DNA from 3 places in the Asanoa sp. NPDC049475 genome. Region 3 is predicted to be linked to each of the others. Evidence: riboswitches for the same ligand, from Rfam matches in the RefSeq annotation. Region 3 holds a riboswitch; each other region holds the start of a gene.
What was found. Region 3 has a riboswitch for cobalamin ahead of AB0J88_RS17825 (VWA domain-containing protein). Riboswitches for the same ligand answer to the same signal wherever they lie in the genome.
Positions count from the first base shown of each region.

Region 1: linked by a shared signal. The riboswitch ahead of AB0J88_RS14805 (ABC transporter substrate-binding protein) and the one ahead of AB0J88_RS17825 (VWA domain-containing protein) in region 3 are both predicted to bind cobalamin.
Region 2: linked by a shared signal. The riboswitch ahead of AB0J88_RS07790 (ribonucleoside-diphosphate reductase subunit alpha) and the one ahead of AB0J88_RS17825 (VWA domain-containing protein) in region 3 are both predicted to bind cobalamin.

Region 1 is NZ_JBFAPY010000003.1:770,262-779,825, reverse strand. It holds gene AB0J88_RS14815 (C39 family peptidase) at 1-50, opposite strand, end outside; gene AB0J88_RS14810 (M14 family zinc carboxypeptidase) at 227-2,098, shown strand; cobalamin riboswitch at 2,164-2,313, shown strand; gene AB0J88_RS14805 (ABC transporter substrate-binding protein) at 2,392-3,333, shown strand; gene AB0J88_RS14800 (iron ABC transporter permease) at 3,330-4,373, shown strand; gene AB0J88_RS14795 (ABC transporter ATP-binding protein) at 4,370-5,167, shown strand; gene AB0J88_RS14790 (hypothetical protein) at 5,212-5,790, shown strand; gene AB0J88_RS14785 (oxidoreductase) at 5,802-6,842, shown strand; gene AB0J88_RS14780 (hypothetical protein) at 6,839-7,468, shown strand; gene AB0J88_RS14775 (AAA family ATPase) at 7,465-9,513, opposite strand.
Region 2 is NZ_JBFAPY010000002.1:341,050-350,613, forward strand. It holds gene AB0J88_RS07750 (ATP-binding protein) at 1-4, opposite strand, end outside; gene AB0J88_RS07755 (STAS domain-containing protein) at 26-436, opposite strand; gene AB0J88_RS07760 (hypothetical protein) at 673-909, shown strand; gene AB0J88_RS07765 (metal ABC transporter permease) at 916-1,752, opposite strand; gene AB0J88_RS07770 (ATP-binding cassette domain-containing protein) at 1,745-2,485, opposite strand; gene AB0J88_RS07775 (zinc ABC transporter substrate-binding protein) at 2,485-3,393, opposite strand; gene AB0J88_RS07780 (sulfite exporter TauE/SafE family protein) at 3,531-4,250, opposite strand; gene AB0J88_RS07785 (hypothetical protein) at 4,434-4,967, shown strand; cobalamin riboswitch at 5,034-5,241, shown strand; gene AB0J88_RS07790 (ribonucleoside-diphosphate reductase subunit alpha) at 5,357-7,729, shown strand; gene AB0J88_RS07795 (ribonucleotide-diphosphate reductase subunit beta) at 7,720-8,724, shown strand; gene AB0J88_RS07800 (alpha/beta hydrolase) at 8,833-9,552, shown strand.
Region 3 is NZ_JBFAPY010000004.1:488,766-498,329, forward strand. It holds gene cobN (cobaltochelatase subunit CobN) at 1-2,348, shown strand, start outside; cobalamin riboswitch at 2,440-2,614, shown strand; gene AB0J88_RS17825 (VWA domain-containing protein) at 2,652-4,580, shown strand; gene cobO (cob(I)yrinic acid a,c-diamide adenosyltransferase) at 4,587-5,201, shown strand; gene AB0J88_RS17835 (cobyrinate a,c-diamide synthase) at 5,195-6,529, shown strand; gene cobI (precorrin-2 C(20)-methyltransferase) at 6,520-7,233, shown strand; gene cobM (precorrin-4 C(11)-methyltransferase) at 7,230-8,030, shown strand; gene cbiE (precorrin-6y C5,15-methyltransferase (decarboxylating) subunit CbiE) at 8,023-9,177, shown strand; gene cobJ (precorrin-3B C(17)-methyltransferase) at 9,174-9,564, shown strand, end outside.

The DNA of each region.
Region 1 (9,564 bases), on a different contig from region 3:
AAGGCAACCGCGCCGAAAACCGCGACGGCCGCCCGCGCTGATGCGTTCATGGCTGTCACTATCGCTGCTGAAAGGAAGTTTCACCAGACCGCGATGCGCTGGAATTCATTGCCGGCGGGATGATCGACCTGGCATGGTCACGCACAAAGACCCATATTGATATGACCATGAATCGGGTGGTGAGGTTCGACCAACGTTCCTCCACCTACCCCCATGGAGGTCATGCATGGCCATCCCTCTGGGCCGGCGCCGCGCGCTGACCGCACTGGTCAGCTCCGCGATCGTCGGCCTGCTAGTCGCCTCGGCGAACCCGGTCGCGGCGAAACCGGCGCCCGGCGGTCTCGGCGCCGCCGCCGCGCCGTCGGTCGAGTACCGCGTTCTCGGCCCGAAGACCCTGGCCGAGCGCAACGCCGTCGCCCGCACCGGTGCCGCCATCGACTATGTCGAGCACGGCGTACTCAACGTCACCGCCACCGCCGCCGAGGCCGCGGCCATCGGGCGGCTCGGCTTCAAGCTGGAACGGGTGACGGCACCCGCGACCAGTGGTGGGCCGTCGACGCTGGCTTTCCCGCCCGCGGACTCCAACTACCACGACTACGCCGAGCTGACGGCAGTGGTCAACCAGGTCGTCGCGGACCACCCGTCGATCGCCCGCAAGCTGTCGATCGGCAGCTCGTACGAGGGCCGCGACCTGATGCTGATCAAGATCTCCGACAACGTCAACCTCGACGAGGCCGAGCCGGAGATCCTGTTCAACCACCAGCAGCACGCGCGTGAGCATCTGACCGTCGAGATGGCCATCTACCTGCTCAACCTGTTCACCGACAACTACGGCTCGGACTCCCGGATCACCAACCTCGTCAACAGCCGGGAGATCTGGATCGTGCCGACCGTCAACCCCGACGGCAGCGAGTACGACATCGCCACCGGCTCCTACCGCAGTTGGCGCAAGAACCGGCAGCCCAACTCCGGCTCGTCCAATGTGGGCACCGACCTCAACCGCAACTGGAGCTACCAGTGGGGTTGCTGCGGCGGTTCGTCCGGCACGACCAGCTCGGAGACCTACCGCGGCCCGTCGGCGTTCAGCGCCCCGGAGACCCAAGGCCTGCGCGACTTCGTCAACAGCCGGGTCGTAGGCGGCCAGCAGCAGATCAAGGCCAACATCGACTTCCACACGTACTCGCAGCTGGTGCTCTGGCCGTACGGCTACACGACCGCGAACACCGCGACCGGCATGACCGCGGACCAGTACAACACCTTCGCGACCCTCGGGCAGCAGATGGCGGCGACCAACGGCTACACACCGGAGCAGTCGTCCGACCTCTACATCGCCGACGGCACGAGCATCGACTGGATGTGGGCGGCCCACAACATCTGGGCTTACACGTTCGAGATGTACCCGGGGTCGGCCAGCGGCGGCGGCTTCTACCCGCCCGACGAGGTGATCCCGGCGCAGACCAGCCGCAACCGGGAAGCCGTGCTCATGTTGCTGGAGGCCGCGGACTGTCCGTACCGAATCATCGGCAAGGAGGCGCAGTACTGCGGCGGCGGTGGCGGCACGACCGTCTACTCCGACACCTTCGAGACGGCCACTGGCTGGACTACCAACCCGTCCGGCACCGACACCGCGACCAGCGGTCAGTGGGTGCGCGGTGACCCGGCGGCCACCACCTCGAGCGGTGCCAAGCAGCTCGGCACCACCGTCAGCGGCAGCAACGACCTGGTCACCGGCGCGTCGGCCGGCAGCGCCGCGGGCGACTTCGACGTCGACGGCGGCCTGACCAGCGTCCGCTCGCCGGCGATCACCCTGCCCGCCAGCGGCACGCTGACGCTGAGCCTGTCGTGGTACCTCGCGCACGGCTCGAACTCGTCGTCGGCTGACTTCTTCCGGGTCAGCGTGGTCCACAACGGCGGCACGACGGCCGTCTTCACGCAGGCCGGCGCGGCCGCCAACCGCAACGGTGCGTGGGCGGTCGCGAACGCCAACCTGTCCGCGTACGCCGGGCAGTCGGTCCGGATCCTGATCGAGGCGACCGATGCCTCGACCGCTTCGCTCGTCGAGGCCGGCGTCGACGACGTCCGGATCACCCAGAGCTGAGCATCGACGTCACCGGCGTCCCGCGTTCGAGCGCGGGGCGCCGGTGACGCGACTAACGGCGGCGTAACAGTCCTGCCGACCATGGTGACCTGTGCGTTACCGTGCTCCCGACCCCACGCAGCGAAGCCGGTGTGAACCCGGCGCTGTCCCGCAACTGTGATGCCCCTTTTTCCGGGGGACAAGCCAGGTCGCCTGCCAAGGTCGCGAACCAGCGCTCTCGAGGAAGGGCGCCTCGCGGGCCGGGCGAACCCCCTGTCGGCGAAGCACCAGACCTCGACCGACAGGAGGCTCTGATGCGATATCCGGCCCGTTTCGTCGCCGTCGCCCTCGGCGCGGCCCTCGCGCTCGCCGGCTGCGGGTCCGGCGGTGGCACCGAGAACGGCGGCACCCCGCCGAACACGAACGTCAGCGCTACCCCGGACTTCCCCGTCACCGTCGGCGACCTCACCGTGGCCGCCAAGCCCACCAAGATCGTGGCGCTGTCGCCGACCGCGACCGAGGTGCTCTTCGCGATCGGTGCCGGCCCGCAGGTGAAGGCCGTCGACGACCAGTCGAACTTCCCGGCCGACGCGCCCAAGTCGAAGCTGTCGGCGTTCCAGCCCAACGCGGAGGCGATCGCCGAGCAGAACCCCGACCTGGTCGTGCTCTCCAACGACATGAACAACGTGGTCGCACAGCTCACCCAGCTCAAGATCCCGGTGTACGTGGCCCCGGCCGGCAAGACGCTCGACGACACGTACCAGCAGATCACCGACATCGGCGCGCTGACCGGCAACCGCCCGGCCGCCGAGGATCTCGCCAAGCGGATGCGCGAGGACGTCGACAAGCTGGTCGCTGACGTGCCGAAGCGCGCGACCAAGCTGACGTACTACTACGAGCTCGGGCCGGAGCTCTACTCGCTGACCTCCAAGACCTTCGTCGGCTCGCTGTTCGCCCAGCTCGGCCTCGAGAACGTGGCGGACCCGGCGGACGCCGACGGCAGCAAGGGCGGCTACCCGCAGCTCTCGGCCGAGTCGCTGGTCAAGGCCGACCCTGACCTGATCTTCCTGGCCGACACGGTGTGCTGCCAGCAGAACGCCGACACGGTCAAGGCCCGGCCCGGCTGGTCCGGCATCACCGCGGTGAAGAGCGGGCAGATCGTCGGGCTCAACGACGACATCGCCTCGCGCTGGGGACCGCGCACCGTCGACCTGCTCCGGCAGATCGTCGACGCCGTCTCGAAGGTGCCGGCCTGAAAACCAGCAAACTCCCCGGCGTACGGTGGCCGTGGCTGCTCGGCGGCGTTGTCGCCGTGGTCGTCGCGGCCATCGCCGGGTTGGCGTTCGGCCCGGTCTCGCTGCCGCCCGGTGGGGTCGCGGCCGAGCTGCTGGACCTGATCCCGGGCGTCGACATCCACAGCGGACTTTCGGAGCGCGACGCGGCGATCGTGCTCCAGCTCCGGCTGCCCCGGGTCGTGCTCGCGCTGCTCGTGGGCGCGATGCTGTCGCTGGCCGGCGGCTGCTACCAGGGCGCGTTCCGCAACCCGCTGGCCGACCCGTACCTGTTGGGCGCGGCGGCCGGCGCCGGACTCGCGGTCACCGCCGTGGTCGCGCTGCGCGGCGCCGACCTGGGCTCGCTGCCGCCCAGCGTGCCGCTGGCGGCGTTCGCCGGTGCGCTGATCGCGGTCGCGCTCACCTATCTGCTCGGCGTCGCCGGCCGGGACCGCACCCCGGCGTCGCTGATCCTGGCCGGTGTCGCCGTGTCAGCGTTCCTCGCGGCCGGGCAGACCTACCTGATGCAGCGCAACGCCGACGACATCCGGGCGATCTACTCGTGGCTGCTCGGGCGGCTGGCCACCAACGGCTGGCACGAGGTGCGGCTGCTGCTGCCGTACGCGGTGGTCACGACTGTCGTGGTGCTGGCCTTGCGCCGCGAGCTCGACGTGCTCTCGGTCGGCGACGACGAGGCGAGCGGCCTCGGCCTGCACCCGCAGCGGTCGCGCTACATCCTGATCGCGGCGGCTTCGCTCGGCACGGCCGCGGCGGTCTCGGTGTCCGGGCTGATCGGGTTCGTCGGCATCGTCGTGCCGCACATCGTGCGAATGCTGGCCGGCAGCAGCTACCGGGCGATCCTGCCACTGTCGATGCTGTTCGGCGCCGCCTTCCTGACCCTCGCGGACCTGGCCGGGCGCACCTTCGCCGCACCCGCCGAGATCCCCATCGGCGTGGTCACCGCTTTCGTCGGCGGGCCGTTCTTCGTGCTCGTGCTGCGCACCGCCAAGCGGGTGATCACATGAGCGTCATCTCGGTTCGCGACCTGCACGTCACCCTGGGCAGGGCGCCGATCCTGCGTGGGGTCGACCTCACCGTCGCGGCGGGGGAATGGGTCGCGGTGATCGGGCCGAACGGCGCGGGCAAGTCGACGTTGCTGCGGGCGATCGGCGGCCTGCTGCCCGCCGGGGGCGCGGTTTCCCTGATGGGTACGCCCATCGAACGCCTGCGGCGCCGGGCTCGAGCCCGGACCGTGGCCACCGTCGCGCAGTCGCCGGTCGTACCCCCGGGGATGTCGGTCTTCGACTACGTGCTGCTCGGCCGCACGCCGTTCGTGTCGCTGCTCGGCCGGGAGTCCGCTGCTGACCTGGCCGCGGTGACGGCGCTGCTGGATCGCTTGGACCTGACCGGGTTCGCCGACCGCGAGCTCGACACCCTCTCCGGCGGCGAGCGGCAGCGGGTGTTCCTGGCGCGGGCACTGGCCCAGGAGCCGTCGCTGCTGCTGCTCGACGAGCCGACCAGCGCGCTCGACATCGGCCACCAGCAGGAGGTGCTGGAGCTCGTCGACACCCTGCGCCGCGACCAGGGCTTGACGGTGCTGGCGACGATGCACGACCTCTCGATCGCGGGCGGCTACGCGGACCGGCTGGTGCTGCTCGCCGAAGGCCTCGTGGTCGCCGCCGGCACCCCGCGCGAGGTGCTGACCGAGGAGATCCTGTCGCGCTTCTACCGGGCCAAGGTCCGAGTCGTGGACGGCGTCGACGGGCCGCTCGTCGTACCCGTCCGTTCGGTCAGCGCAGACTGGCCGAGCGGTTCTTAGGTATTCGCCATAATCGACGGCTTTCGTGATTACCGTCGGGGTTTGTGAGCGTTCTTACGCACCGCACCGCATGGGTGCCCAGCGACGACCACACCCCTCGTAGCGACGCCGCCGAACTGGCGGCCGCGTGGGTGCTCGAACAGGCCCGAGCCCACGCCCTCCAGCCCGTCCTGCGCGACCCCGGCAAGGTTGGCAATCCTGGACGAGGCCATGCCGTGCTCGCCTACCTTCCCGACTACGACGACGTGCACCACTCGCTCCAAGCCGCCCGCCACGGCGCTTTCGCCGCGGTGGAGTCGTGCGCACACCCGCTGATCGGCTGGGCGATGGCGACCGGCGCCGTCGACCTGACGACCGGACAGATCACTGTGGACAGCCGCAGTGAGACCCTGAAGGAGGCCATCGAACGCATCCACTTCTTCGACAACAACGGCTGGACGCGCGGCTTCGGTGCCGACAGCGCCAAGCGCATCCTCGCCGACCTGCCGCCGCCCGACCGTGACAAGGACCTGCTCCTCGGCAGCCTCTGTGCGCTCGGCTCGCGCGGCCGGGCGCTCGAGCGTCTGGGGGAGCTGGCTCAGCGGGTGTGGAAGAAGATATCCACAGGTGCTGATCCAGGGTAAGTTCGGTCGGCATGTGGATGCGGAAAGCGTCGATGGCCGCCGTCTCACTGGGCGTGCTGGCCGTCTCGGCGGGGTTCACCCATACCCCGTCACCGTCCTGGGACCTCTCGCCGACCGACAGCACCGCGCGGCTGCGCGGCCTCTCCGTGGTCAGTGCGGCCACGGTCTGGGCCAGCGGCAGTGGCGGGACCGTGCTGCGCACGGTCAACGGCGGCCGCACGTGGTCGTCGGTCGGCCCCGCGGCGGCCGTCGAGCTGGAGCTTCGTGACATCGAGGCGTTCGACGCACGGCAGGCGGTCGCGCTCTCGATCGGCACCGGCGAGGACTCCCGCGTCTACCGCACGTCCGACGGCGGCCGCACCTGGACGGAGGCGTTCCGCAACACCGACCCTGCTGCCTTCTACGACTGCCTGACCTTCCTCGACGAACGGCACGGTCTGGCCCTGTCGGACCCGGTCGACGGCAAGTTCCGCATCCTGGCCACCAGCGACGCGGGTCGCTCGTGGTCGGTGCTGCCGTCGGCCGGGATGCCGGCAGCCCTGCCGGGCGAGTTCGCGTTCGCGGCCAGCGGCACGTGCCTGGTCGCGTCCGGCGGGCGTGCCTACTTCGCCACGGGCGGCGGCGCGACCGCGCGGGTGTTCCGAAGCGACGACCTGGGTCGCACCTGGAGGGTCTCGGAGACGCCGGTGCCGAGCGGGCCTTCGGCGGGCATCTACTCGCTGGCGTTCCGCGACCGCGACCACGGAGTGGCAGTCGGCGGCGACTACGCGACTCCTGCTGCCGCCCCCGACGGCGCGGCCGTCACCCGCGACGGCGGCCGCACCTGGACGCGGGCCGCGGAGGAGCCGGGCGAGTACCGCTCGGGCGCGGCCTGGATGACCCGCCTGGGGCCGGTGCTGGCGGTCGGCCCGACGGGCAGCGACATCTCCTACGACGGCGGCCGCAATTGGTCTCCGTTCGACGGCGGCAGCTTCGACGCGGTCGAGTGTGCCGGGTTGGCGGTCTGCTACGCGTCGGGCGAGCAGGGCCGGATCGCTAGATTGCGTTGGTGACCATCGCCGCGGCCGACATCCTCGAACAGCTCGACGGGACCGACTTTCCCGATCTCGACAACGGCTACTACTACCCGGTCGACGTGCGCCTGCACGCCTTCCGTGACGATCGCCGCTGGGCGCTGGTGATCGAGACGGTCGGCTACTCGCCCCGGGTCGGCAACCTCGAAGACGTCCTGCACGTCTTCGGCAACTGCCTGACCCAGGGCGAGCCGGGCATGGACAACGCCGACTTCCTCGAACGCGTCGACAACTGGGACGAGATCGAGGACGTCGACGAGCCGGAGACGTACGCCGGCGGTCCGCTGGTCGTTCGCGGCACGGCGATCGAGCTCGGCGCGGCCCGGGGTGCCGAACTCGTCGACGTGTTCCGGCTGTTGACGCCCGCCCACCGGGAGGCGTTGCTCGCCGACGAGGCCGAGCTGCGCCGCCGGATCCCGGCCGACCTGCCCGAGATCCTTCGGCTCGACGAGTGGCGCCAGCCGGTCGACGACGAGCTGCCGAGCGAGTGCGCGACGTTCCAGCAGCTCGCCGAGGTGCTGGCGACCGGCGACGCGACCCGTTATCGGCCGTCGCCGGTGCCCAACACCCACTGGACGCACTGGCCGGAGGCCGGCACGCTCTAGTCGGTCAGCACCGCCGGGAGCGCTGCGGTGTGCAGGACCGCCAGGCGGCTGACCGCTCGGGTGAGCACCACGTAGAGGCGGTGCAGGCCGCGGGGCTCGGCCGCCACGATGGCGGCCGGTTCGACGACGACCACATGGTCGTACTCGAGGCCCTTGACGACCGAAGCCGGCACGACGGTGACCCGCGCTTCGGACTCCACGTCGTCGGCGGTCGCGTTCTCGATGCCGGCTTTGGTCAGCGCTGCGCGGAGGCCGTCCACCGCGGCGTCGGCCGTGATCACACCGACCGAGCCGTCGTGCCGCAGCGCGTCCCGGACCTCGTCGACCGTCGCCGCGGCGAGGTCGGCCACGTGCTCGATCGTCAGCCCGCCGTCGTGACGCAGCGAGCGGGCCGCCGGCACGTCGACCGCCAGCGCGGGCAGCAGGCGGTTGGCGAACGCGACGACGGCCGCCGGCACGCGGAAGCCGATGGTCAGCGGGACCACCTCGGCGTCCGGCTTGCCGAGGTGGCGCAGCGTGTCGCGCCAGTCGGCGGCGGCCCACGGCGCGGTGCCCTGGGCGAGGTCGCCGAGCAGGGTGATCGAGCCGTGCTCGCTGCGCCGGGCGATCGCGCGGGCCTGCATCGCCGACAGGTCCTGCGCCTCGTCGACGACGACGTGGCCGAAGCTCGGGCGCCGTTCGATCAGGCCTGCGGCCTCGTCGATCAGCACCAGGTCGGCGGTGGTCCACTTGGCGGCCTTGAGCGACCGGGGTGCCGCCGGCCAGCGGATCAGCTCGCGCTCGTCGTCGGTCAACACCCCCGCCGGCGGTTCGGTGAGGATCTCCGCGACCAGGCCCTCCGGCGTCACCGCGGGCCAGACCTGGTCGAGGAAGTCGGTGACCTGCTTGGCCTTGCCCATCCGGCGCAGCCAGGCGTCGTTGGGCGAGTCACCGCGGCGCGCCTCGGACTGGCGTTGCAGCAGGCTGACCACGCGTGCCCGGATCCGTTCGCGGGCGGTGCCGTAGGGCAGGTTCTCGGCGCGCACGTCGTCGACCAGGCGGCGCAGAACTTCGGCACCGATCCGCCAGCGGTACGAGCCGTCGGGCACCGTCATCGGCTCGACGTCGCCGCCGATGTGGGCGTCCAGGGCGGTGGCCAGGACGGCGGCCATCCGGGCGTCGTGCTTGACCGTCGCGGCGGCCGGGGAGTCCTCGGCGCGCACCCGGACGGCCGCGATCAGGTCGTCGACCGTCGCCTGCTCGACCTCGACCTCGCCGAGCGCCGGCAGCACCGCGGAGATGTAGGACAGGAACGCCCGGTTCGGCCCGACGACCAGCACGCCGGACCGGCGCAGCCGCTCCCGATGCAGGTAGAGCAGGTAGGCGGCGCGGTGCAGGCCGACCGCGGTCTTTCCGGTGCCGGGAGCGCCCTGCACGCAGATCGAGACGTCCAGGTCGGCCCGGACCAGTTCGTCCTGCTCGGGTTGGATCGTGGCGACGATGTCACGCATCGGCCCGACGCGGGGCCGCTCGATCTCGGCGGTCAGGATCCGGCTGGCGGTGCCGAGCTCCTCACCCCGGTCAAGGTGCTCGTCCTCGAAGCTGGTCAGCAGCCCGGCGGCGAACCCGAACCGGCGCCGCACGGCGATGCCCTGCGGTTCCTTGGCGCTGGCCCGGTAGAAGGCGCGGGACACCGGCGCACGCCAGTCGAGCACCATCGGCTCACCGTCGTCATCGGTGACGTGCCGGCGCCCGACGTGGTAGCGGTGCCCCGCGTGGTCCTCGGCGTCCGGCCCGGTGCCGAAGTCGAGCCGCCCGAAGAACAGCGGGGTGTCCGGGTCGTCGGCGAGCTCGGCGACACGGCGGGCGAGCGTACGCCCGAGGGTCTCGGCGGTGTAAGCGTCACCGGCGACGTTGCCGCCGGTGCTGAACAGGGCCTCGGCGCGGTTGCGCATCCGGCCGAGGGCGGCGCGCGACGCGGTCAGGTGCGCCCGCTCGGCGTCGAGGTCGGTCTCGAGATCGCTGGCGGGCTCGGTGGCATCGGTGTTGACAACGGGCAGGGTCATCCGAGGAAACCTTCCGGCGGTGGTCAGTGGGGGACTCGGGAAGACCTGGGC
Region 2 (9,564 bases), on a different contig from region 3:
TCATGATGGTATGAGTGTGCCCGCGCTAGGCCTGGATTAACATACCGAGCCCGGCCGCCCGCAGCGTCCGACTGACGGTCCTGGTGGCATTGCGGATCTGGAACGGGGCCCCTCGGGCGTGGGCGATCCGGAACGCGCCCGCGACCACCGCGACGCCGGCGGTGTCGATGAACGGCGCCCGCCGCAGGTCGATCGCGCAGCCGCTGTGACACCGGCGTGCGTACAGCTCGAGCGGCGACCTGAGCTGCCGCGCGGTGTCGTGGTCGATCTCACCGCGCACCTCGACGCGGGTCCAGCCACCCTCGGTCGTGCCGGTGATGTCGAGGTCGCCGAGCGGCTCGTCCGCGTCCTGGGTGGGCCATGGCGGCACCACGTCGCTCAGCAGCGCTTTCCGCAACCAGGTCAGGCTCTGGTGCAGGAGCCGGGAGACGTGCATCTGCGACAGTCCGGTCTCGCCGCGATCTCGATCTGGCTGTGGTTGCCGAAGAACCGCAACGTGAGAATCCGCTGCGCTCCCGACCTCGCCCTGGTCGATTCGCATCTGGCGGCGCCGGGCACCATCCGGGCGATCGTCGCGATCCGGGACGCGCAGCCGCGGCTGGTCGTCGCGATGCCGGGGCAGGACGGGCACGATCAGGCTCTGGCGGCTCTGCCGCGGGCGCCGACGGGTTCTTGCCGAAGGCACGTGAGCCGGAGGACGTCGCGCCGATGCTGCGGACGGTGCTTGACGGCTGGTCCGTGTTCCCGACCGACCTGAGGTCGACGGTGCTGGGCCTCGGCGAGCCGCGCTCCTGCTGGTCCCCCTTCTGCCGGGACCACAAGCTGATAGGCCCGCTGGTCAACGCGCGCGCGACGACCTACATCGCCGGCGCGGTGGTCGTGGGCGTCCCGGTGATGGTGGTCCTCTAGTCCAGCTCAGGCTTCCCGGGCCACGGTGCGGCGGGCGCCGATGATGCGACAGGCCACGTAGATCAGGAACGAGATCGTCGTGACGTACGGGCTGATCGGGATCGTGCTGCCCAGCGCGAGCAGGATCCCGCCGACCACCGAGCCCACCGCGAACACCACGCTGAGCGCCGTGACCAGCACCGGGGACGCGGTGACCCGCATCGCGGCGGCGGCCGGGGTGCAGACGACGCTGAGCACCAGCAGCGCGCCGACGATCTGCACCGACATCGCGACCGTCAGGCCCAGCAACACCATGAAGACCGACGACAGGGCAGCCACGGGTACGCCGCGCGCCGCGGCCTGTTCCGGATCCGTGCTCGCGAACGCCAGCGGCCGCCACACCACCACGAGGCCGATCAGCACCACGGCCGAGGTGACCAGCAGCCACGACAGCTGCGGCGTGTCGACCGCGACGATCTGGCCCGTCAGCAACCCGAACTTGTTCGCCGACCGTCCCTTGTAGAGAGCCAGGAACAGCACACCCAGGCCGAGCCCGAACGGCATCAGCACGCCGATGGCCGAGTTGCGGTCGCGCGCCCGGCTGCCCAGCAGCCCGATCACCAGCGCCGCCAGGATCGATCCGGTCAGCGAGCCCAGCACCACGTTGGCGCCGAACAGCAGCGCGCCGGACGCCCCGGCGAACGACAGCTCGCTGATGCTGTGCACGGCGAACGGCATGTCGCGCATCATCACGAACACGCTGATCAGGCCACCGACCAGGCCCAGCACGGCGCCGGCGGCGATCGAGTTGTGCACGAGCGCCAGCAGCTGCCCGTAGTCGGCGAAGTTGAAGATCTCACTCATGGTGCGCCTGCGGGATGCCGGCGACCAGGATCCGGTCCTTGACGGTGACGACCTCGACCGGCACGCCGTACAGGTCGGACAGGGTCTGCGACGTGAACACCTCGTCGACCGTGCCGACCCGGAACCGGCCGCCGGCAAGGTAGAGCACGCGGTCCACATAGGGCAGCACCGGGTTGATCTCGTGCGTCACGAACAGCACCGCGGTGCCGGCCTCCCGGCGGCGCCGGTCGACCAGGGCCGTGACGGTGCGCTGGCTGCGCAGGTCGAGCGAGAGCAGCGGCTCGTCACAGAGCAACAGTCGCGGGCCGGCGACGAGCGCCTGCGCGACGCGTACCCGCTGCTGCTCCCCGCCCGACAGCAGACCGACCGGCCGGTCCGCGAGCTCGGCCGCGTCGACCGCCTCCAGGGCGGCGGCGATCCGGGCGGCCCGCCCGGCGGACCGGCCAAAGCCCCAACGGTGTCCGTCGAGACCTTGGCCGACCACGTCGCGGGCGCGCAGCGGCGTCAGGGGGAGGATCCGGCGCTGCTGCGGCACGTACCCGATGCCGTCGGTCACCCGAACCGTGCCTTCCGACAGCGGCTGGAGCCCGAGGATCGCGCGCACCAGGCTCGTCTTGCCGGAGCCGTTGGCGCCCAGGACCGCGACGAACTCGCCGGGGGAGACCCGCAGCGAGAGCCCGGACCACAGGTGCCGCGACCCGTAGGCGAGACCGGCGTCGACGAGCTCCAGCATCAGCGCAGCGCGGTCTCGATGGCGGACAGGTTGCCGGTCATCCAGGTCAGGTAGTCCTTGCCGGCCGGCAGCGTCTCGGTCACCGGGACCACGTCGACCCGGTGGTCCTTCGCGGCCGCCAGCACCTTCTCGGTCTCGGGGCCGGAGGTCTGCTCGTTGTAGGCGAGCAGCTGGACCTGCTTGCCGGCGAACAGGTCGAGGGTCTCCTGGAGCACGGCGGCCGGGACGTCGGTGCCCTCCTCGATCGCCTCGCTGAACTCCTCGGGCGTCTTGTTGGCAAGTCCGCACGCTTCGAGCAGGTAGAGCGGCACGGGCTCGGTGATGGCCACGCCGGCGCCGCCGTGCGCGTCCCGGATCGCCGCCGACCGCTGCTCCATCCCCGCGAGCTTCTGCTTGAACGCGGTCGCGTTGTCGCTGAAGGTCGTGGCGTTGCCCGGGTCGGCCTTCGACAGCGCGGTGACCAGCTGGTCGGCGAGCTTGCTCATGCTCGGCAGGTCGTACCAGACGTGCTCGTTGAGCTCTTCGCCCCCGGTGGCGGTCCGGCCGGAGATGGTGACGGCGTTGAGCACCGTCGCGTCGCTGCCGGCCGACTCGAGCATCGTGTCGACGAAGTCGTCGTAGCCGCCGCCGTTCTCGATGACGACGTCGGCCTTGGAGAGGTCGAGCTGGGTGCGGGTGTTGGCCTCGTACGAGTGCGGGTCCGCCGACGGGTCGCTGATGATCGAGGTGATGGTGGCCTTGTCGCCGGCGATCTGCTTGGCGATGTCGCCGTAGACGTTGGTGGAGGCGACGACGGACACGCCGGCCGGGGCCGCGGTCGCTTGGTCCGACGACGAGCCGCACCCCACCCCAAGCACAGCGACCGACAGCAGGGCGGCACCGAGGAGAGCCGCGCGTTCATGACGCATGAGCGGCGCCACCTTCCTTGTTGAAAACGAGATTCATTACAGGAAGGAAGCTAGGTGAGGGCGTACGGACGGCACAAGAGACCTGAGAGTGATTTCCGTCAATTTATGGCGGTATCGTGATATCCGCATACCCGCACTCACCGAAGCGCGCTGACGCCCATCCCGACCGCGGCGGCGACGAGCACGACGTCGACGAGCACCGCGAACCGTCGCGGGCTCACGTCCCGCAGAATCCGCCGCGCGACGAACGACCCGGCGAGCAGGGCGGTGCCGATGACGAGACCGCGGGCGAGAACATCGGCCCCGAGTGCCCCGGCGCCCTGGAACGTCGCGAGCTTGCCGGCGTAGAGCAGCAGGGCGCTGGCCGCCTCGGAGCCGAGGAAGGCGCCACCGGTCAGCCCGTACGCGGTGAAGATCGGGACGCTCAGCGGCCCGGTGGACAGGACCAGGCCGGTCAGAAACCCCACGACCGCGCCGGCGACCGCCAGGTGCCACAGGCGCACGCGCGCCCGCACCGCGACCCGACGCAGCGGCACCATTGCGACGAAGAACGCGGCGAGGCACGCGTCCATCAGTCGCGGTGGGACGGTCAGCAGGGTCTGCGCGCCGAGCACGGCGGCGGGAATGCCGGGCAACGCGTACGCGACCACGGGCGGCCACTCGATCCGGCCCCACCAGGCGGCCACGCGGCCGACGTTGCCCATGACCGCGGCCACGGCCATGACGGGCACGGCGACCCGCGGGCCGTAGCAGATGACCAGCGGTGGCAGCAGGATCATCGAGGACCCGGTGCCGACAACACCGCCGAGGACGCCGGCCACGAGGGCGAGCGCGAAGAGCAGGACATGGACGAGCACGCGCGGGACCACCTCACTCCGGTGCGGGCGCACCGGACGGGGATCCTCAAGGCTTTTGTCCCTTTAGATGACCGCGCCCGGTCGGGTGGGGCACGGTGGCGCCGCTCGGACCAGGCGTGCCGCAACGGACACCGGAACCCTAGGCGCTGTCGTTGATCATCTTAGCGCCATATCGTCGTACGCGTGGCGATCGCGTTCGAGCTGGTGGTGAACTTCGGCTCCGAAGGCGATGCGGCGCGTGCGGCCTGCGACCTGGCCCGCTCTGCCGCGGCCATCCCCGTCGGGGAGCGCACCATCCGGCTGCACGAACCGCTCCTCGCATCGACCGCCGGCAGCGACGGCGGTTCCTACCTGGAGCTGAGCGTCCTGCCCGTTGGTGTGGGCTGGGGCGTCGTGCTGGATCGCGGGCACGAGCCGGTGCGGCTCTCGGCCGCCGAGCTCACCACCCTCGGCCGCGCCCTCTATGACCTGCTCGCCACGTTCTCCGGCTACCAGGCGGCCAAGGTCGGATGGGATCCGGAGTGGCAAATCGACCTGGCGGAGCTGCGACAAGACTGGGCCGACGAGCTCGCGACCGGCGACCCCACCTTGTCAGGCCTGGTGCTCGCCGAGGCGGTCCTCGCGGACCTGCGCGGCCGCCGCTTCGTGCCTTTTAGCCCCGGCTTTCGGTGGATTCCGTACCTCGGCGAGCTGTCCTCGACCTTGACGGCCGGTTGAGCGACACACATCACGCGACACGCCGGCACACCATCTGGTGTTGGTGTTTCGGCCCGGCACCCATATATGGTGTTGATCGCAGCTGGTTCGGCCGTCCTTAGCGGAGGGTCGAGGCAACAGGGAACCCGGTGCGAACCCGGGACTGCCCCGCAGCGGTGAGTGGGAACGACCGCCGTCAACGAAGCACTGGGCCTCGGCCTGGGAAGCGACGGCCAGTAGGAGCGTGCACCAGCGCCCACGAGTCCGAAGACCTGCCAGCGCGCCGCACGCCGCCCGGCGTGTGGCGGTCGAAGGCCGCGTGGGACGGCCGACGCCTGCACCGGGCCCGGAGTTCGCACGGGGCCGGTGGCGTCCCCCTGCGCGTCCGCCGAGGTCGTGAGGAGGGGGACATGACGGTCACCCAGGAGAAGGCACCTGCCGCCGTGCCGGAGCAGCGGCGGCACGCGATGCGGGTACGCAAGCGCAACGGCGACCTCGAGGCGGTCGACGTCAACAAGATTGTCCGGGCGGTCGAGCTGTGGGTAGGTGACCTCGACGAGGTCGACCCGCTGCGGGTCGCGACCAAGACGATCAGCGGCTTGTACGACGGTGCCACCACCGCCGAGCTCGACAAGCTGTCGATCCAGACCGCGGCCGAGCTGATCGGTGAAGAGCCGCAGTACTCGCGCCTGGCCGCACGTCTGTTGGCGGCCTACGTCGACAAGGAGGTCCGCGGCCAGGGTGTCGCGAGCTTCAGCCAGTCGATCCGTTACGCGTACGACCTGGGCCTGATCGGTGACGAGACCGCGGCCTTCGTGGCCCGCAACGCCCGCAAGCTCGACGACGCCGTCGACCCCGACGGTGACCGGCGCTTCGAGTACTTCGGCCTGCGCACGGTGGCCGACCGCTACCTGCTGCGCCACCCGCAGACCCGGCTCGTGGTCGAGACACCGCAGTACTGGCTCCTGCGCGTCGCATGTGGACTGTCGACCAACCCGGCCGAGGCCATCGCCTTCTACCGGCTCATGTCCAGCCTCGCCTACCTACCCAGCTCGCCCACCCTCTTCAACTCCGGCACCCGGCACACCCAGATGTCGAGCTGCTTCCTGGTCGACTCGCCGCGTGACGAGCTCGACTCGATCTACGAGCGCTACCACCAGGTCGCGAAGCTGTCGAAGTTCTCCGGCGGCATCGGCATCTCGTGGTCGCGGATCCGCGGCCGGGGCGCGCTCATCCGGGGCACCAACGGCAGGTCCAACGGCATCGTGCCGTTCCTCAAGACCCTCGACGCGGGTGTCGCCGCCGTCAACCAGGGCGGCCGCCGCAAGGGCGCGGCCTGCGTCTACCTCGAGCCGTGGCACCCCGACGTCGAGGAGTTCCTGGAGCTCCGCGACAACACCGGCGAGGACTCGCGGCGTACGCACAACCTCAACCTGGCCAACTGGATCCCCGACGAGTTCATGCGCCGCGTCGAGGCCGACGAGGACTGGTCGCTGATCGACCCGTCCGACGCGCCGGAGCTGCCCGACCTGTTCGGGGAGGCGTTCGACGAGGCGTACCGCGCCGCCGAGAAGAAGGCGGTCAGGACCGTCAAGGCGCGCGACCTGTACGGGCGGATGATGCGCACCCTCGCGCAGACCGGCAACGGCTGGATGACGTTCAAGGACCCGTCGAACAGGCTGTCCAACCAGACCGGCGCGCCGGGCAACACCATCCACCTCTCGAACCTGTGCACCGAGATCCTCGAGGTCAACTCCGACGACGAGACCGCGGTCTGCAACCTGGGCTCGATCAACCTCGGTGCGCACCTCGGCGCGGACGGCGTCGACTGGGACAAGCTGCGCGCGACCGTGCGTACCGCCGTGGTGTTCCTGGACCGGGTCATCGACATCAACTACTACCCGTCGACGCAGGCGGCAACGTCGAACCCGCGCTGGCGGCCCGTCGGGCTCGGGCTGATGGGCCTGCAGGACGCGTTCTTCGCGCTTCGGCTGCCGTTCGACTCGGACGCGGCCCGCGAGCTGTCGACGCGCGTACAGGAGGAGATTCTCCTGACCGCGCTCGAGACGTCCGCCGGCATGGCCGAGCGGTTCGGGGCGCACCCCGCGTTCCCGGAGACGCGCGCCGCGAACGGTGACCTGCACCCGGACCTGTGGGGTGCCACGCCCACCCAGACCGCGCGCTGGAACGCGCTGCGGACCCGGATCGCCGCCACCGGACTGCGCAACTCGCTGCTGGTCGCGATCGCCCCGACGGCGACCATCGCGTCGATCGCCGGCTGCTACGAGTGCATCGAGCCGCAGGTCTCCAACCTGTTCAAGCGCGAGACCATGTCCGGCGAGTTCCTGCAGATCAACACCTATCTGGTACGCGAGCTCAAGGCGCTCGGCCGCTGGACGCCGGAGGTGCGCGACCAGATCAAGCGGTCCGAGGGCTCCGTGCAGGGCATCGACAGCCTGCCCGCCGACGTCCGCGAGCTGTTCCGCACCGCGTGGGAGCTGCCGCAGCGGGCGCTGATCGACCTGGCCGCGGCGCGGGCGCCGTACATCGACCAGTCCCAGTCCTTGAACCTGTTCCTGAGCGCGCCGACCATCGGCAAGCTCTCCTCGATGTACCTCTACGCCTGGAAGTCCGGGCTGAAGACCACGTACTACCTGCGGTCGCGACCGGCGACCCGGATCCAGCAGGCGACGGTCTCCATCGCTCCCGTCGTGGCCCTCCCCGACGCCGAGGCATTGGCCTGCTCCCTCGAAAACCCCGAAAGCTGCGAGGCGTGCCAGTGACCCTGCTCAACCCCGGACTCGACCTGACCCTGCGGCCGATGCGCTACCCGGCGTTCTTCGACCGCTTCAAGGACGCGATCAAGAACACCTGGACGGTCGAGGAGGTGGACCTGCACACCGATCTCGCCGACCTGGCCAAGCTGTCGCCCGCTGAGCAGCACCTCGTCTCACGGCTGGTGGCGTTCTTCGCGACCGGCGACACGATCGTCGCCAACAACCTGGTCCTCAACCTCTACCAGCACGTCAACTCGCCGGAAGGGCGGCTCTACCTGTCGCGCCAGCTCTTCGAGGAGGCCGTGCACGTCCAGTTCTATCTCAACCTGCTCGACACGTACGTGCCGGACGAGCAGCAGCGCTTCGAGGCGTTCGCCGCGGTGGAGAACATCCCGTCGATCCGGCGCAAGGCGGAGTTCTGCTTCAAGTGGATCGACTCGATCTTCGAGCTGCGCGAGCTGAGGACCCGCGACGACCGCCGGGCCTTCCTGCTCAACCTGATCTGCTTCGCGGCCTGCATCGAGGGCCTGTTCTTCTACGGCGCCTTCGCGTACGTGTACTTCCTGCGCTCCCGCGGCGTGCTCCACGGGCTGGCCAGCGGCACCAACTGGGTGTTCCGCGACGAGTCGATGCACATGGCGTTCGCGTTCGACGTCGTCGAGACGGTGCGGCGGGAGGAGCCGGACCTGTTCGACGAGGACCTGGAGAAGCAGGTCACCGCGATGCTGGAGGAGGCGGTGGACTGCGAGGTGCAGTTCGCGGAGGACCTGCTGGAGCAGGGCGTCAGCGGCCTGTCACTGGCCGACATGCGCGCGTACCTCGAGCACGTGGCCGACCGCCGCCTCGCGGTACTCGGCATCGCGCCGCGGTACGGCAGCAAGAACCCGTTCGCCTTCATGGAGTTGCAGGACGTGCAGGAGCTGTCCAACTTCTTCGAGCGCCGGGTGTCGGCCTACCAGGTCGGCGTCACGGGCACGGTCGCCTTCGACGACGAGTTCTGATCGATCGCACGGGCGCCCTTTCCCGGGGCGCCCGCCGCGGTTCAGTCAACGTCAAGTCGGCGGCGCTACGTTCGCCCCGCAGGTGACACCGCGACAGGGGAGACAGACATGACCCGACCGACCATCGTCCTCGTCCACGGCGCGTGGGCGGACGCGTCGAGCTGGAACGCGGTCGCGCCGGCGTTGCGGGAGCAGGGCTTGCGCGTCCTGGCACCACCGAACCCGCTGCGCGGCCTCGCCGTCGACGCGGCCTACGTCTCGTCGTTCCTGGCCCAGCGCACCAGCGGACCGGTCGTGCTCGTCGGCCACTCGTACGGCGGGTTCGTCATCACCAACGCCGTGACCGAGAATGTGCGCGCTCTGGTCTACGTGGACGCGTTCATCCCCGACGAGGGCGAGACCGTCTTCCAGATCCTCGGCGGCTCGGGCTCAGCGCTCGCCGTCGCCGACCCGACCACGGTGCTCGACATCGCCGGCTACCCGGGAGCACCGGAGGGCGACGCGGAAGCCTTCCTGAAGCCCGACACGGTGCACGGCGCCTTCGCACAGGACCTGCCCGAAGCGGACCGCTGGCTGATCGCCGAAGGCCAACGCCCGATCACGCTGAGCGCGAACTCGACCCCGTCCGGCCCACCGGCCTGGCTGAACCAGCCGAGCTGGGCCGTCGTCGGCACCGAGGACCGCGTCATCCCGCCGGACACCAAGCGCCGGATGGCCGAGCGCGCGAAAGCCACGATCACGGAGGTAGCCGGCTCACACGTCTCCATGCTCTCGCACCCGCAGACCACCGTCACCGCGATCCTGGCCGCGGCGGCCGAGCAGGCCTGACCGCCGGGTCGG
Region 3 (9,564 bases):
CGGCGGCCCCGATCCGGGTGCCGGGGGCCACCTATCGCGAGTGGTTCGCGCGGGTGCCGCAGAGCCTCAAGGACGCGATGACCGAGCATTGGGGTACGCCGCCCGGTGAGCTCTACGTCGACGACGACGAGATCGTGCTGGCCGCGCTGCGCTACGGCAACGTCACGCTGATGATCCAGCCGCCGCGTGGCTTCGGCGAGAACCCGATCGCCATATACCACGACCCGGACCTGCCGCCCTCGCACCACTACCTCGCCGCGTACCGCTGGCTGGACTCCAATGTGGACGCCGTCGTCCACCTCGGCAAGCACGGCACGCTGGAGTGGCTGCCCGGCAAGGGGCTGGGACTGTCGAACGAGTGCGCGCCGGACGCCGTCCTTGCCGACCTGCCGTTGGTCTACCCGTTCGTCGTCAACGACCCCGGCGAGGGCACCCAGGCCAAGCGGCGCGGCCACGCCACGATCGTCGACCACCTGGTGCCGCCGATGGCGCGAGCCGACACGTACGGCGACATGGCCAAGCTCGAACAGCTGCTCGACGAGTACGCGACCGTCGCCGCGCTCGACCCGGCCAAGGTGCCGACGTTGCGCGCGCAGATCTGGACGCTGATCCACGCCGCCGAGCTCCACCACGACCTGCACGTGGACGAGCAGCCCGGTGACGACGACTTCGACGACTTCGTCCTGCACGTCGACGGGTACCTCTGCGAGATCAAGGACTCGCTGATCCGGGACGGCCTGCACATCCTGGGCGCGCCGCCGGCCGGTGAGGCGCGGGTCAACATGGTCCTGGCCATCCTGCGTGCCCGCCAGGTCTGGGGTGGCCGCCGTGGCGCGCTGCCCGGCCTGCGCGAGGCGCTCGGCGCCCATCTCGGCCTGGACGACACCGCGTTGGAGAGCGACGAACTCGAGGACGTCGCCCGCCGCCTCGTGCTCGCCATGGAGGCGGCGGACTGGGCACCAGAGAAGGTCGAGGAGGCCGCGACCGCGACCCTCGGCAGCGCCCCGGCCCGGGTCGTCGACGTGCTGCGGTTCGGCGCCACCGAGGTGGTGCCCCGGCTCGCGGCGACCACCGACGAGCTCACGGCCGTGGCGCACGCCCTCGACGGCGGTTACGTCGCGGCCGGTCCGTCCGGCTCACCCACCCGCGGCCTCGTCAACGTGCTGCCGACCGGCCGCAACTTCTACTCGGTCGACCCGAAGGCGATCCCCTCTCGCAACGCGTGGGACGTGGGCCGCGCACTGGCCGACTCGCTGCTGGCCCGGCACCGGGAGGACACCGGGACCTGGCCGGCGCTGGTGGGGCTGACCGTGTGGGGCACCAGCGCGATGCGCACCCAGGGCGACGACATCGCCGAGGTGCTCGCGCTGATCGGCGTGCGCCCGGTCTGGGACGACGCGTCGCGCCGGGTCAACGGCTTCGAGATCGTGCCCCGCGAAGAGCTCCGGAGGCCTCGCGTCGACGTGACGGTGCGCATCTCCGGCTTCTTCCGGGACGCCTTCCCGCATGTGATCGCCCTGCTCGACGACGCGATCGCCGCGGTGGCCGAGCTCGACGAGCCCGACAACTTCGTGCGGGCGCACGCCCTCGCCGACCAGGTGGAGCACGGCGACTGGCGGCGGGCCACCACCCGGATCTTCGGTTCCAGGCCGGGCGCGTACGGTGCCGGCCTGTTGCCCTTGATCGATGCCCGGAACTGGCGTGACGACCGCGACCTGGCCGAGGTGTACGCGGTCTGGGGCGGCTACGCCTACGGGCGCGGGCTGGACGGGCGGGCGGCGCGCGGCGACCTCGAGACGGTCTACCGGCGGATGGCCGTGGCAGCCAAGAACGTCGACACCCGCGAGCACGACATCGCCGACTCCGACGACTACTTCCAGTACCACGGCGGCATGGTGGCGATGGTCCGGTCCCTGCGGGGCACCGACCCGGCGGCGTACATCGGCGACTCGCACCGCCCTGACCACGTGCGCACCCGGTCGCTGGCGGAGGAGACCAAGCGGGTGTTCCGGGCACGCGTGGTCAACCCGCGCTGGATCGAGGCGATGCGCCGGCACGGCTACAAGGGCGCGTTCGAGCTCGCGGCGACGGTCGACTACCTCTTCGGGTACGACGCGACGGCCGGCGTGGTCGACGACTGGATGTACGAGAAGCTCGCCGCCGCGTACGTGCTCGACCCGTCCGTGCGCGAGTTCCTCGACAAGTCGAATCCGTGGGCGCTGCGCGGCATCACCGAGCGGCTGCTGGAGGCGGCGGAGCGGGGTCTCTGGGCCGCGCCCGACCCGGAGACCATCGACGCGTTGCGCGCCGAGTACCTCCGGACGGAAGGTGACCTCGAAGGGTCTTGAACCCGGGTTGCGACGTCCGTAGGACCAGGCGCCTGGAGGAGCACAGCAGGGGCGTGATTCCCCTCCCTTTGACGCGGGCCCGTTCGGTGGGTCAGCATGTTGGGCGAGCGGTGCGGAGGAACCCGGTGCGATTCCGGGGCGGTCCCGCCACTGTCACCGGGTAGCAAACCCTCACCTGATGGTCACGGCCCATTGCGGGTTGGAAGGCCGAGGGGGACGCGTCGATCCGGGAGCCAGGACACTCGGCCGCTCGCCGTAGAACCATCGCGGGCGTGGACACCCGCGGAAGGGATTGAGCGCGCCATGAGTTCCGCGTACCCGTTCTCCGCCGTGGTCGGCCTGGCCGACCTGCGCCTGGCCCTGCTGCTCAACGCCGTCTCGCCGGTCATCGGCGGGGTGCTCGTGCGCGGCGAGAAGGGCACCGCGAAGTCGACGATGGTGCGTGCCCTGGCCGCACTGCTGCCCGACATCGCGGTGGTGCCCGGCTGCCGGTTCGCCTGTGATCCGGCCGCGCCCGACCCGTCGTGCCCCGACGGCCCGCACACCGGGGTGACCGCGTCCGTGCGCAGGTCGCGCCTGGTCGAGCTGCCAGTCGGGGCCACCGAGGACCGGGTCGTCGGCACGCTCGACGTGCAGCGGATCCTGACCGAGGGCACCAAGGCGTACGAGCCGGGACTGCTGGCCGCCGCGCACCGCGGAGCGCTCTACGTCGACGAGGTCAACCTGCTCCCGGACCACCTGGTCGACCTGCTGCTCGACGCCGCCGCGATGGGCCAGGCGTTCGTGGAGCGCGACGGCGTCTCGCTCCGGCACGCCGCCCGGTTCCTGCTGGTCGGCACGATGAACCCCGAGGAGGGTGAGCCGCGCCCGCAGCTCGTCGACCGGTTCGGCCTGGTGGTCGAGGTGGGTGCGCCGACCGCGCCCGGTGAGCGGGCCGAGGTGGTTCGGCGGCGGCTGGCCTTCGAGGCCGACCCCGAGGGCTTCGCGGCCCGGTTCGCCGACGAGGACGCGACCACCGCCGAGCGGATCGTCGCGGCGCGGGCGCGGCTGCCGAAGGTGACGCTGCCGGACGCCGCGCTGGACCGGATCGCCCGGATCTGCCTGGCGTACGGGGTCGACGGGCTGCGCGCCGACATCGTCATCGCGCGCACCGCCGTGGCGCTGGCCGCCTGGCGGGAACGGTCGATGGTCGCCGACTCCGACATCGACGACGCGGCCCGGTTGGCCCTGCCGCACCGGCGGCGGCGCGACCCGTTCGACCCGCCGGGCGCGGACCAGCGGGCCCTGGACGACGCGCTGGACCAGGCGGGCGCCTCGGATCCCGACGAGGATCCGGGCAATGCCGACGGTCCCGGTCCCGACAATCCGCCGCCGGACGACGGTGGCCCTGGTGGTGGCGACGCGACCGCCGCACCCGATGCCGAGGACCGGCCGGGCGGCCCCAAGGCCACTCCCCCGCCGCCGGCCGCCGCGCCGGTCGGCACCGCCTACCGGACCCGGACCCTGACCGCCCGCTCGCGTGGCCGCTACGGCCACAGTGGACGGCGGTCGCCGGCCTACGCGGCGCGCGGCCGGGTCGCCGGCTCGCGGGCTCCGCGCGGCCGGATCGGCGCCGTCCACCTGCCGGACAGCGTGCTCGCCGCCGCCCGCGACCACCGCGGCGGGCGGATCGCGGTCCGTCAGTCCCACCTGCGCGAGGCTGTCCACATCGGACGTGAGGCGAACCTCGTGCTGTTCGTCGTCGACGCGTCCGGCTCCATGGCCGCCCGCGCGCGGATGGCCGCCGTCAAGAGCGCCGTGCTCTCGTTGCTGCGCGACGCGTACCAGCGCCGGGACACGGTGGGAATGATCACCTTCCGCGACACCGAGGCCACCACGGTGCTGCGCCCGACGGCCAGCCACGAGGTGGGGGTGCGGCGGCTGGCCGACCTGCGCACGGGTGGACGCACGCCGCTCGCCGCCGGGCTCACCGCCGCCGCCCGCACGCTGGCCGGGGAACGCCGCCGCGACCCGCTTCGCCGACCGCTGCTGGTCGTGGTCACCGACGGTCGCTACACGCGCGGCCCCGACCCGCGCACCGTGGCACCGGCGCTGGCCGGAGTGCCGAGCGTGGTCGTCGACTGCGAGAGCGGCCCGGTCCGGCTCGGCATGGCGCGCACACTGGCGGGCGCACTGGACGCCGAGTACCTTCCGCTCGCGGCGCTGTCCGCGGCCACCCTGAGGGCGGTGTGAAGCGCCATGCCACAGGGCAAGGTGGAGCGCGTACCCGATGACGGCCTGACCACCCGCGAACGCCGCAGGCAGCCGTTGCTGGCCGTGCACACGGGCACCGGCAAGGGCAAGTCGACGGCCGCCTTCGGGATGGCGCTGCGGGCCTGGAACGCGGGCTGGCCGATCGTGGTCTTCCAGTTCGTGAAGAGCCCCAAGTGGCGGGTCGGCGAGGAGACCGCGCTCAAGGCGCTCGGGGAGCACCACGTGAACACCGGCGGCGGCGCTCCCGTGACCTGGCACAAGATGGGCGAGGGCTGGTCGTGGCTGGCCCGGCCGGGCGACGAGCGCGACCACGCGGCGGAGGCGGCCGAGGGCTGGGCACAGGTCAAGCGCGACCTGGCCGAGGAGCGTTACCGGTTCTACGTGCTCGACGAGTTCACGTACCCGATGAAGTGGGGTTGGGTCGACGTCGACGAGGTCGTGGCGACGCTGCGCGGGCGGCCCGGCAACCAGCACGTGCTGGTCACCGGCCGGGACGCGGCGCCCGCGCTGGTCGACGCGGCGGACCTGGTCACCGAGATGACCAAGGTCAAGCACCCGATGGACGCCGGCCGCAAGGGACAGCAGGGCATCGAGTGGTAGCCACCCCACGGATCGTGGTGGCCGCACCGGCATCCGGGCACGGCAAGACGACCGTCGCCGGCGGGTTGCTGGCGGCGTTCGCGGCCCGGGGCCGGAGCGTCGCCGGCTTCAAGGTCGGCCCGGACTACATCGATCCCGGATACCACGCGCTGGCCAGCGGCCGGCCGGGGCGCAACCTCGACCCGGTCATGGTCGGCACGGAGCGGATCGCGCCGCTGTTCGCCCACGGCGCGGCCGGCGCCGACCTCGCGGTCGTCGAGGGCGTCATGGGGCTGTACGACGGGCGCGCGCACGCCGGCGAGCACGGCTCGACCGCGCAGGTGGCCAAGCTGTTGCGGGCGCCGGTGCTGCTCGTGGTCGACGGTTCGGCGGTCGGCCGGTCGGTGGCCGCGCTGGTGCACGGCTTCCGCAGCTTCGACCCCACGCTGCGGCTGGCCGGGGTGGTGCTCAACAAGGTGGGCTCCGACCGGCACGAGGCGATCCTGCGCGAGGCCGTGGAGGAGACCGGCACGCCGGTGTTGGGTGTGCTGCGCCGCTCCGACGCGGTCGCCGCGCCGTCGCGGCATCTCGGCCTGGTGCCGGTCGTGGAGCGCCGCGCCGAGGCGACCGCCGCCATGGCCGCGCTGGCCGATCTGATCGCGTCCAGTGTGGACCTCAACGAGGTGGCGGCCGCGGCCGCCACCGCACCGCCGCTCGCGGTGTCGCCCTGGGAGCCGCCTGTCGTCCCGACCTCGCGCCGGCCGGTGGTGGCGGTGGCCGGCGGCCCGGCGTTCAGCTTCGGCTACGCCGAGACCACCGAGCTGCTGACGGCGGCCGGCGCCGAGGTCGTCGCGGTCGACCCGCTGCACGACGAGGCCCTGCCGCCCGGCACGGCGGCCCTGGTCGTCGGCGGCGGCTTCCCCGAGGTGTACGCGGCCGAGCTGTCGGCCAACGGACCCCTGCGGTCGGCCGTGGCCGCCCTCGCCGCGGCAAGTGCGCCGATCGTGGCCGAGTGCGCCGGCCTGCTCTGGCTGGCCCGCAGCCTCGACGGCGCCCCGATGTGCGGCGTGCTGCCCACCGACGCCGCGATGACCGGCCGGCTCACCCTCGGCTATCGCGACGCCGTGGCCATCTCGCCGAGCTGGCTCGCGCCGATCGGCACGCGGGTCACCGGGCACGAGTTCCACCGGACGGCAACCAGCCCCGCGGCGGGCGAGTCCCCGGCGTGGGCCTGGCGCGGTCAGCCGGCCGACGGCTTCGTGGCGGGCAACGTGCACGCCTCCTATCTGCACCTGCACTGGGCGGGCACGCCCGAGATCGCGGAACGGCTGGTGGCGGCATGCGCCTGATCGGAGTCGGCGTCGGGCCCGGTGATCCGGAGCTGATGACGCTCAAGGGGGTACGCGCGCTGGCCACCGCCGGACGGGTCTTCGTGCCCGTGCTGGACGCCGCCGACGTCGGACGGGCGGAGGCGACCGTGCGGGCGCACGCCGCGCACGACCGGATCGAGCGGCTCGTGTTCGCGCTCAACGAGCGGGAGGACGCCGGACGGCGCGAGCACCACTGGGACGCGGCCGGGCGCCGGGTGGCCGACTGGCTGCGGGAGACCGGCGGCACCGCCGCGTTCGCGACGATCGGCGACCCCAACGTGTACGCCACCTTCGGCTACCTGGCGGAGACCGTACGCGCCCTGATCCCGTCGGTCGAGCTCGAGACCGTGCCGGGCATCACCGCGATGCAGGCGCTGGCCGCCGCGGCCGGACGCCCGCTGGTCGAGGGCGGCGAGGAGCTGGTGCTGCTGCCGATGGCCCGCGGCGACCTGGAGCCGCTGCACGCGGCGCTGGCCCGCGACGCCACCGTGGTCGTCTACAAGGGAGGCCGGCACATGGCGGCGATCGCCGAGGCGGCCGCCGGGCGGGGCGCCGTCGTCGGCAGCCACCTCGGGCTGCGCGACGAGAAGGTGCGGCCGCTGGACGCGGTCGACGGGCCGTTGCCGTACCTGGCGACGGTGCTGATCCCGGCCCTGCGCGCACGACGTGGAGGAAAACTGTGACGGGTCGCGTGACCTTCGTCGGCGCCGGCCCGGGCGCCGCGGACCTGATGACGCTGCGCGCGGCCCGCCGGCTGGCCGAGGCCGACGTGGTGGTGTGGGCCTCCAGCCTGGTCGCCGCCGAGGTGCTCGAACACGTCCGGCCGGGCGCCGAGGTGGTCGACTCGGCGGCCGTGCCGCTGGAGGCCGTGGTGGAGATCTATCACCGCGCGGCGGCCGAGGGCCTGCACGTGGTGCGGCTGCACTCGGGCGACCCGAGCCTGTGGGGCGCGGTGGCCGAGCAGCTCGACGCCTGCGCCGACCTCGACCTGACGACCGAGATCGTGCCGGGCGTCTCCGCGTTCGCCGCGGTCGCCGCCGCCGCGGGCCGGGAGCTGACCGTGCCGGAGGTGGCCCAGTCGGTGATCCTGACCCGGCTGGAGGGCGGCAAGACGCCGATGCCGTCGGGCGAGCGGATCGCGGACTTCGCGCGGCACGGCACGACGATGGCGGTGTTCCTGTCGGCGGCGCGGGCCAAGCAGCTGGCCGAGCACCTGTTGAGCGGTGGCTACGCCCCCGAGACCCCGGTCGTGATCGGCTCCCGGGTGAGCTGGCCGGACGAGCTGCTGGCCTGGTGCACGATCGAGACGCTGGCCGAGACGGTGCGGGCGCACAAGCTGTGGAAGCACACGCTGTTCCTCGTGGGTCCGGCGCTGTCGGCGTCGGGCACGCGCAGCCACCTGTACCACCCGGGCCACTTCCACGGGCATCGCAAGGCCGAGCGCACGGCCCGCACGGAGCTGAAAGCCCGACATGCCTGACGTCACCGTGTACGGATACGACGGCGGCCCCCTGCCTTCGTCGGTCGCGGACGCCACCCTGCTCGTCGGCGGGGCACGGCACCTCGACGGCATCGCGTCCGAGGCGGAGCACGTCGTGATGGGCTCCGTCGCCGCCGCCGTCGAGCGCATCTCGGTCCACGATGGACCGGTCGCGGTGGTGGCCAGCGGCGACCCGGGCTTCTTCGGCATCGTCCGGGCACTGCGCCGGGCCGGCCTCGACCCGGTGGTCCGGCCGGCGGTGTCGTCGGTCGCGCTGGCCTTCGCGCGGCTGGGACTGCCATGGGACAACGCGGTGGTGGTGTCGGCGCACGGGCGCGACGGTGGCCTGCGGCGGGCGCTCAACGTCTGCCGGGCGCACCCGAAGGTCGCCGTGCTCACCGGCCCCGGCTCGGAGCCATCCGCGCTGGCGTCAGGATTGCGGGGTTGGCGGCGGCGCGTCGTCGTCGCGTCGCGGCTCGGCACGGCCGAGGAACGACTGACCGGCCCGGACGGCGACTGGGCCGACCCGAACGTGACGATCGTCCTGGCGCCTGAGGTGGCGGACGGCCCGGCCGGCTGGCTCGCGGGCGGCGTGCGGCCGCCGGACGGGTGGGCGCTGCCCGAGGACGCGTACCGGCATCGCGCCTCGATGATCACCAAGGCCGAGGTGCGGGCGGTGGCGCTGTCCCACCTGCGCCCGGCGCCCGGCACGCTGGTCTGGGACGTCGGCGCGGGATCGGGTTCGGTCGCCGTCGAATGTGCCCGGTTCGGTGCCGCGGTGGTCGCGGTCGACCGCGACCCGGCTGCGGCGGACCTGGTGCGGGCGAACGCGGCCGAGCACAACGTTGACGTCCGGGTCGTGACCGGCGCGGCCCCGACCGCCCTTACGGACCTGCCGGATCCCGACGCGGTCTTCGTGGGCGGCGGTGGGCCGGAGGTCCTCGCCGCGGTGATCGCACGCGGTCCGTCCCAGGTCGTCGCCGCCTATGCGGCCGTGGAGCCGGTCGGTCCGGCCGCGGACGCACTGGCCACGGCCGGCTACGCGACCGGTGGCGCACAGCTGCAAACCAACCGTCTGGTGGAGATCGCCGGCCGGCACCGCCTGGCCGCCACCAACCCGGTGACGCTGGTCTGGGGGACCCGATGATCGGAATCGTCGCACCGACGGCCGCCGGTCGCGGCTTCGCCGCGCGACTCGCGGTCGCCTGGCCGGACGAGGTTCGGGTGTTCGGCCAGCTCAAGGACGCGTGGGCCGGAAGCGACGTCGTGGTCTGCTTCCTGGCGACGGGTGCGACCGTGCGACTGATCGCGCCGCTGCTGGCCGACAAGCACACCGACCCGGGCGTGGTCTGCGTCGACGAGGCCGGCCGGTTCGCGATCGCGCTCACGGGCGGCCACGACGGCGGCGCCAACGACGCGGCCAGGCGGATCGCGGCACTGCTCGGTGCCGAGCCGGTGGTCACCACCGCCACCGACAGCGTCGGGCTCCCGCCGCTCGACGGATTCGGCGCCGACCTGGGCTTCCGGCTCGCCG